2 regions of the Bradyrhizobium sp. Pha-3 genome follow, and region 2 is predicted to be linked to the other one. Evidence: riboswitches for the same ligand, from Rfam matches in the RefSeq annotation. Region 2 holds a riboswitch; the other holds the start of a gene.
What was found. Region 2 has a riboswitch for glycine ahead of gcvT (glycine cleavage system aminomethyltransferase GcvT). Riboswitches for the same ligand answer to the same signal wherever they lie in the genome.
Positions count from the first base shown of each region.

Region 1: linked by a shared signal. The riboswitch ahead of ACE10X_RS27265 (D-amino acid dehydrogenase) and the one ahead of gcvT (glycine cleavage system aminomethyltransferase GcvT) in region 2 are both predicted to bind glycine.

Region 1 is NZ_CP170151.1:5,741,253-5,745,668, forward strand. Features, by position in the region: gene ACE10X_RS27255 (ABC transporter substrate-binding protein) at 1-911, opposite strand, end outside; gene ACE10X_RS27260 (M20/M25/M40 family metallo-hydrolase) at 1,177-2,307, shown strand; glycine riboswitch at 2,399-2,505, shown strand; glycine riboswitch at 2,509-2,623, shown strand; gene ACE10X_RS27265 (D-amino acid dehydrogenase) at 2,591-4,048, shown strand; gene ACE10X_RS27270 (ABC transporter permease) at 4,209-4,416, shown strand, end outside.
Region 2 is NZ_CP170151.1:5,909,039-5,913,454, reverse strand. Features, by position in the region: gene gcvP (aminomethyl-transferring glycine dehydrogenase) at 1-586, opposite strand, end outside; gene gcvH (glycine cleavage system protein GcvH) at 743-1,108, opposite strand; gene gcvT (glycine cleavage system aminomethyltransferase GcvT) at 1,129-2,274, opposite strand; glycine riboswitch at 2,416-2,504, opposite strand; gene alaS (alanine--tRNA ligase) at 2,707-4,416, shown strand, end outside.

The DNA of each region.
Region 1 (4,416 bases), 170 kb from region 2:
AACGGCGGATAGAGGAAGTTCATGCGTCCGAGGGTCTGGAAGCCGAACTTGTTCAGGACGTCGATCTTGAGATCCGGATTGGCTTCGAGCACCGGCAGCATGTCGAACGGAAGGTTCTCCATGAAATCGATGTCGCCGGATTGCAACGCGTTCACCGCGGTCTGCGCATCGGCCATCGTGACCCACTCGACGCGGTCGACCTTGACGACCTTGCCGCCCGCGGTCCAGCTCGCCGGCTCCTTGCGCGGCACGTAGTCCTTGTTCTTCTCATAGACCGCCTTCACGCCCGGCTGGAATTCCGCCTGCACGAATTTGAACGGTCCGGAGCCGATCTGTTCCGGGATCGGCTTGTCCGGCGGCGTCTCGGCAAGACGCTTCGGCATCATGAACGGCACGCGCGACGACGGCTTGCCGATCGATTCCAGCACGAGGCCGTAGGGTTCCTTCAGCTTCAGCGTGATGGTCTTGGCGTCGGTCGCCTCCAGGCTCGCGACGAAGTCCATCAGCTTCTGGCCCATGCCGTCGACCTTGCCCCAACGCTGCAGCGAGGCGACGCAGTCTTCCGCGGTGACCGGCGCGCCGTCGTGCCATTTCAGGCCGTCGCGCAGCGTGAACGTATAGGTCAGCTTGTCGTCGGAAACCTTCCAGTCCGCCATCTGCGGCTGGATCTTGAAATTGGAATCCGTCGCCAGCAGCGTGTCATAGATCATGTAACCATGATCGCGGGTGATGTAGGCCGTGGTCATGATCGGATCGATGACGCGCAGATCCGAATGCATCACCGCGGTGATGGTCTTGCCCGCGGCCATCGCCTGCGGTGCGAATGACAATTCCTGCGGCGCGAACGACAGCGCGAGCGCCGACAACGCAGCCGCTAGCGTGCGGCGCTTCCAACGCGAGATAGGGAACATGCAATCTCTCCTGACATGTAACTGGTCAAAGCCGGCTTATTCGTTATGCATGCGGTTCGTTATTTAGGCGAACTAACATGCTGTATGGCTTGTGAAATCGAGACTTGCACCAAGCGCCAAGCGCGTCAATCGGTTTCAGGTCGCATCGGACGTACACAAACGAATGAGGCCGCACGCCAGATTTTGGCTTTACAAAATCGTCGGCTGAGATTTTCGTAACGCGCGCGCGATGCCGGCGCCGTCAGAACAACAAGAGAGAAAAACGATGAACCCAGCCAATCTCCCCTTTGATTCCGAAACGATGCTGCAGGGCCTGCGCAGCTGGGTGGAATGCGAAAGCCCGACCTGGGACGCGGCCGCGGTCGAGCGCATGCTCGATCTCGCCGCCCGCGAGATGGCGATCATGGGTGCGACGATCGAGCGCATCGCCGGACGCCAGGGCTTCGCGGGCTGCGTCCGCGCCCGTTTCCCCCATCCGAAACAAGGCCAGCCCGGCATCCTGATCGCCGGCCATCTGGACACCGTGCACCCGGTCGGCACCATCGAAAAGCTGAAGTGGCGGCGCGAAGGCAACAAGTGCTTCGGGCCGGGCATCTTCGACATGAAGGGCGGCAACTATCTGTCGATCGAGGCGATCAGGCAGTTGGCGCGCGCCTCCTTCACGACACCGCTGCCGATCACCGTGCTGTTCACCCCCGATGAAGAGGTCGGCACGCCGTCGACGCGCGACATCATCGAGGCGGAAGCCGCGCGCAACAAATACGTGCTGGTGCCGGAGCCCGGTCGGCCGAACAACGGCGTCGTCACCGGCCGCTATGCGATCGCGCGCTTCAATCTGGAAGCCACAGGCAAGCCCAGCCATGCCGGCGCGACGCTGTCTTCCGGGCGTTCCGCGATCCGCGAGATGGCGCGGCAGATCATCGCCATCGACGGCATGACCACCGAGGACTGCACGTTCTCGGTCGGCATCGTGCATGGCGGCCAGTGGGTCAATTGCGTCGCGACGACCTGCACCGGCGAAGCGCTCAGCATGGCCAAGCGCCAGGCCGATCTCGACCGTGGCGTCGAGCGCATGCTGGCATTGTCGGGCACCGCCAACGACGTGACCTTCAAGGTGACGCGCGGCGTCACGCGCCCGGTGTGGGAGCCCGACGCGGGCACCATGGCGCTGTATGAAAAGGCAAAGGGCCTTGCGGCGGCGATGGGTCTCGATCTGCCGCACGGCAGCGCCGGCGGCGGCTCGGACGGCAACTTCACGGGCGCGATGGGCATCCCCACGCTCGACGGCCTCGGCGTTCGCGGCGCCGATGCGCATACGCTCAACGAACATATCGAGGTCGACAGCCTCGCCGAGCGCGGCCGCCTGATGGCGGCATTGTTGGCGACGCTGGACTGACATCGATTGCACTGCACAACACGTTGGCACTGCCGGACCGAAATTTAGCCTTGTCCATTTTTAAGGCTTCGCCTACGGTCCGGCCGTCCAACGCGATGATGCGGGAGAGATCGAAGCGACAACATTCGTGTTGTTGCCTTCGGCGCCGACGGAGCAACCGCCCCGGAAACTCTCAGGCAAAAGGACTGTATCGTCAGGACGATCTGGAGAGAGACGAACATGGCCGCACATCAAGGGCTATGACGTCCACCGAAGGGGATAGTTCGCTTCTGGCTCCGGCCCGATGCGGATCAAGCTCTCAGGTACCGTGACAGATGGGGCGCCGAATGCCGGTTTCACCGGTGGTTCGGCGACTCTAACCCACGGGAGCCTGACAACCATCATGCCACATATCGCGATCATCGGCGCCGGCATCACCGGCGTAACGACGGCCTATGCCCTGCTTGAACGCGGCTACAAGGTGACTGTCCTCGACAGGCATCGCTACGCCGCGATGGAAACCTCGTTCGCCAATGGCGGACAGCTTTCCGCCAGCAACGCCGAAGTCTGGAACAGTGCTGCGACCATCCTCAAGGGTCTGCGCTGGATGCTCAGAAGCGACGCGCCGCTGCTGATGAACCCGAAGCCGAGCTGGCACAAATATTCCTGGATCGGCGAGTTCGTCGGCCACATCGGCCGCTATCGCAGCAACACCATCGAGACCACGCGGCTCGCAATCGAAGCGCGCAAGCACCTGTTCTCGATCGCACAGCGCGAGAACATCGCCTTCGATCTCGAGCGCCGCGGCATCCTGCACGTCTATCACGACAGGGCCGGGTTCGAGGCGGGCCTCAAGGTCAACACGCTGCTGCAGCAAGGCGGGCTCGACCGCCGGCCGGTGACATCAGACGAAATCCGCGTCATCGAACCCGCGCTGCGGACAACCTGCTATGGCGGCTTCTTCACGCCGTCGGACGCGACCGGCGATATCCACAAATTCACGCGCGGGCTTGCCGACGCCTGCGTCCGCCGTGGCGCGAGCTTTGTCCACGAAGCCGACGTCGACACGATCGCACGCGGCGAAGACGGCTTCCGCATCGGCTGGAACGAAGCTGCTTCACATGATGCTGTGGTCGCGACGCGGCATCAATTGCAAGCGGACGGGATCGTGATTTGCGCCGGCGTGGCGAGCCGCCACTTCGCCAGCCTGCTCAACGACCGCGTCAATGTCTATCCGGTGAAGGGCTATTCGATCACGGTGCAACTCGATGCGCCGCAAAGCCGGAATGCGGCCCCAACCGTCAGCCTGCTCGATGAAGCTGCGAAGATTGTCACCAGCCGGCTCGGCGCCGACCGCTTCCGCGTCGCCGGCACCGCCGAGTTCAACGGCTTCAACCGCGACATTCGCGCCGACCGCATTCAACCGCTGGTGGACTGGGTGCGGCATCATTTCCCAAACATCGATACGTCGAAAGTCGTGCCATGGGCGGGTTTGCGCCCGATGATGCCGAACATGATGCCGGTGGTTCGCGCCGGACGAATTCCGGGCGTGTTCTACAATACGGGCCACGGTCATCTCGGCTGGACGCTCTCGGCGGCGACGGCGCAGATGGTGGCCCAGGCGATCGACGATTGGCGCGACCTCGACGCGCCGCCGATGGCGCCGTCATTCGGTGGCGGGCTCGACGTGCCTGCCAACGCGCGCAAAGCTGAAATCAATCCACCTTCCAGTGGACTGCTTCGAACTTCACCGGAGGAATAATCGCGGCCAACAGGACTGATTAGCTGCACCGCAAAAACCGCAGCACCGATGGCATGGGACTTGCTCAAGTTCTACCGTGAGTCTGCTACCATCTGTGCTACGGTCTGGTGTGCAACGGTCCCGCTGGGGACTCCATCGACCACAACCCAACGGATCAAATTTGCTCGGATATCTGCTTCGCCGCATCCTCGCCGCCATTCCCGTGATGGGCGTGGTGGCTCTGTTCGTGTTCCTGTTGCTGCGGCTGACGCCGGGCGACCCGGCCGCCATCCTCGCCGGCGACAACGCGACTCCCGAACAGCTCGAACGCATTCGGACCTCGCTTGGTCTGAACGAGCCGATCTACATCCAGTTCTATACCTGGGTCG
Region 2 (4,416 bases):
AGCCCAGCGGCGCGGCGCGCGTGCGCATCACCGCCAGCGTCTGCGGATGCACCTCCTTGTCGACGAAGAACACCTTTGCCTTGACCTGCGAGTGGCGCTCGGCGAGCGCCATCGCTTCCGCCGCGGCCGTCGCTTCGTCGAGCAGCGAGGCGTTGGCGACGTCGAGCCCGGTGAGGTCGCAGATCATGGTCTGGAAGTTGAACAGGGCTTCGAGCCGGCCCTGGCTGATCTCCGGCTGATACGGCGTATAGGCGGTGTACCAGGCCGGGTTCTCCAGGATGTTGCGCTGGATCACCGCGGGCAGGATGGTGCCGGAATAGCCCTGGCCGATCAGCGAGGTGAACACCTGGTTCTGCGCGGCGAGCTCGCTCATATGCGCGAGCGCCTCGGTCTCGCTCAGCGCCCGGCCAAGATCGAGCGGCGCCTTCTGAAGGATCGACGCCGGCAGCGTCTCATTCATCAGCGCCTGCAGACTCGCGGCGCCGACTGTCTCCAGCATCGCGTTGATGTCTCGCGGCGATGGTCCGATGTGGCGGCGGACGAAATCGGTGGCGGCTTCGTTGATCGGCTTGAAGGGCGCGTTCATGACGTGGTCCTCGTTGTCAGCCGTCATACCCCGCGAAAGCGGGGTATCCAGTACGCCGGGACATCAGTGATTAAGCCGAAGGGCCGCGGCGTACTGGGTCGCCCGGTCAAGCCGGGCGATGACAGTGGGGGTGTGGTCGCAATCTGCTTCATTCTCTCAGGCGGTGTGCGCAGCGTAGGCGGCCTCGTCCATCAGGCCGCCGAGCTCGCCCTTGTCGGCAATCTTCATCTTGAAGAACCAGGCCTTGCCGCCGGCGTCCGAATTGACCAGCGCGGGCTCGGCGGCGAGCGCCTCGTTGACCTCGACCACCTCGCCGGTGATCGGCGCGTAGACGTCGGAGGCGGCCTTGACGGATTCGACGACAGCGGCGGCCTCGGCCTTCTTCAGGCTGCGGCCGACCTTGGGCAGTTCGACGAACACGACGTCGCCGAGCTGCGACTGCGCATAGTCGGTGATGCCGATCGTGGCGACGTCGCCCTCGATGCGGAGCCATTCGTGGTCGGACGTGTACAGCGTCGTCATGGGGATCGATCCTTTGGCGTTTAGCGTTTGTAGGTATTGGGGACGAAGGGCGTGGCGGCGACTTTCAGCGGGAGCCGCTGGCCGCGCACTTCGGCGAAAACGGTGGTGCCGACGGCGGAAAGGGCGGTCGGCAGATAGCCCATCGCGACCGGCGCATTGAGGCTCGGGCCGAAGCCGCCCGAGGTCACCTTGCCGATCTGCTCGGTCGAGGCGGCATCGGCGAACAATGCGGCGCCTTCGCGCACCGGGGCGCGGCCGTCGGGCTTCAGGCCGACCCGCCGGCGCGCGGCGCCATTTGCGAACTGCGCGAGAATCTTGTCGGCGCCCGGGAAGCCGCCGGCGCGGGCGCCGCCGCTGCGGCGAACCTTCTGCACCGACCATTCCAGCGCGCCTTCGACCGGCGTCGTCGTGGTGTCGATGTCGTGACCATAGAGGCACAGCCCGGCCTCGAGCCGCAGGCTGTCGCGCGCGCCGAGCCCGATCGGCAACACGTCGGGATTGTCGAGCAGCGCGGTGACCAGGGCTTCCACCTTGTCTGCGGGCACGGAAATCTCAAAGCCGTCCTCGCCGGTATAGCCGGAGCGCGAGACGAAGCAGTCGACGTCGCCGACGCGGCGCGGACCGGCGTCCATGAATTTCATCGAACTGACATCTGCACAAAGTTTCGCCAGCGCTGATTCGGCCTTCGGCCCCTGCAGCGCGATCAGCGCGCGGTCGGCCAGCGATACGATCTCGCAAGCGTCGGCGAGGCTAGTGCGCAGATGCGCCTCGTCCTCGGCCTTGCAGGCGGCGTTGACCACCAGGAACAGGTGATCGCCGAAATTCGCGACCATCAGGTCGTCGAGCAGACCGCCGTCATTGTTGGTGAATTGCGCGTAGCGCTGCCGTCCCGGTGCGATACCGACGATGTCTTGCGGCACTAGTTTTTCAAGCGCGAGCGCCGCGTCGGCGACCTTGCCGGATTTGGCCTTCAGCGCGAGCTGGCCCATGTGCGACACGTCGAACAGGCCGGCTTCCTTGCGGGTGTGCAGATGCTCCTTCAGCACGCCGGCCGCATATTGCACCGGCATGTCGTAGCCGGCGAACGGCACCATCTTGGCGCCGCGCGCCAGGTGCAGCGCGTGCAGAGGGGTCTGTTTCAGCGGGGAAGTTTCGCGTACAAGCATCACAGGGCCCTCGCGGTTCCCATCGGGGACCTATTTCCCCTTGAGAAACCTGCAGAAAGCCCCATCTGTCGCTGTGCCTGAGAGTATTATCCCGTCGGCGGACGCATCGGGGCGAACCCCAGCGTCTCTTTCCAGATGTCAGACGTCACGCGGTCCTTTTGCCTGAGAGTTTCCGGGGCGGTTGCTCCTTCGGCGCCGGCGGTAAGGCCGGTCTCTCCCGACGTGACTAGGTATAGGTAGGTAGAAAACACGGCGCCACCAAGACTGTCAACGCAGCTGCAGCAACTATCCAATGGGCTTTGTGCTGCCGCGGCAAGCCCATGATCCGCCTGCACAGTTTCTGGACACCGCAGCTGGCAATGTCTAAAAGCGTTCGGCCGGAAAACGACGCCTTTCTGCGCTTGGCCGGCCCCTATTTCCGATTGGATGAACATGAGCAGCGTCAACGAGATCAGGTCGACCTTTCTGAACTACTTCAAGGCGAACGGCCACGAGGTCGTGGCGTCGTCGCCGCTGGTGCCGCGCAACGACCCGACCCTGATGTTCAACAATGCCGGCATGGTGCAGTTCAAGAACGTCTTCACCGGGATCGAGAAGCGTGCCTATCAGCGCGCCACCACGGCGCAGAAATGCGTGCGCGCCGGCGGCAAGCATAACGATCTCGACAATGTCGGCTACACCGCGCGCCATCTCACCTTCTTCGAGATGCTCGGCAACTTCTCGTTCGGCGATTACTTCAAGGAGCGCGCGATCGAGCTCGCCTGGAACCTGATCACGAAGGAGTTCGGGCTGAGCAAGGACAAGCTGCTCGTCACCGTCTACCACGACGACGACGAGGCGGCGGGCCACTGGAAGAAGATCGCCGGCTTCTCGGATGACCGCATCATCCGGATCGCGACCTCGGACAATTTCTGGGCGATGGGCGATACCGGCCCGTGCGGTCCGTGCTCCGAGATCTTCATCGACCGCGGCGAGCACATCTGGGGCGGTCCGCCGGGCACGCCCGAGGAGGACGGCGACCGCTTCCTGGAGTTCTGGAACCTGGTGTTCATGCAGTACGAGCAGGTGACCAAGGAGGAGCGCGTGGCGCTGCCGCGTCCCTCGATCGACACCGGCATGGGCCTCGAGCGCATGGCGTCGATCCTGCAGGGCGTCGAGAGCGTGTTCGAGAGCGACCTGTTCCGCAACCTGATCGATGCGGCGGCGTCGGCGCTCGGCCATGGGCCGAACGCGCAGAACGTGGCGTCGTACCGGGTGATCGCGGACCATCTGCGTTCGTCGGCTTTCCTGATCGCCGATGGCGTGCTGCCGTCGAACGAGGGCCGCGGCTACGTGCTGCGTCGGATCATGCGCCGCGCGATGCGCCATGCGCAGCTGCTCGGCGCGAGCGAGCCGCTGATGCATCGGCTGGTCTGGGCGCTGGTCCGCGAGATGGGCCAGGCCTATCCGGATCTGGTGCGCGCCGAGAAGCTGATCGAGGAGACGCTGCGGCTGGAGGAGACCCGCTTCCGCAAGACCCTGGTGCGCGGATTGTCGCTGCTCGACGAGAAGAGCGCCGGCCTCAAGAAGGGCGACATGTTCGACGGCGACACCGCGTTCACGCTGTACGACACCTATGGTTTCCCGCTCGATCTGACGCAGGACGCGCTGAAGTCGCGCGGCATCAGCGTCGACCAGGCGTCTTTCACCGACGCGATGGAGCGGCAGCGCGTGAAGGCGCGTGCCTCCTGGGCCGGTTCGGGCGAGGCGGCGAGCGAGGCGATTTGGTTCCCGCTGCGCGAGAAGCTCGGCGCGACGGAGTTTTTGGGCTACGAGACCGAGAGCGCGGAAGGCGCGGTGACGGCGCTGATCAAGGACGGCGCCGAGGTCGAGAGCCTGAAGGCCGGCGAGAGCGGCGCGATCGTGCTGAACCAGACCCCGTTCTACGGCGAGTCCGGCGGCCAGGTCGGCGACATCGGCGTGCTCACCGGCGAGGGCGTCAAGTTCCGCGTCACCGACACGCAGAAGAAGGCCGGCGATCTGTTCGTGCATCTCGGCACGGTGGAGCAGGGGACGCTCGGCGTCGGCACCGCGCTGCAGCTCGAGGTCGATCATGCCAGGCGTTCGTCGATCCGCGCCAACCATTCGGCGACGCATCTGTTG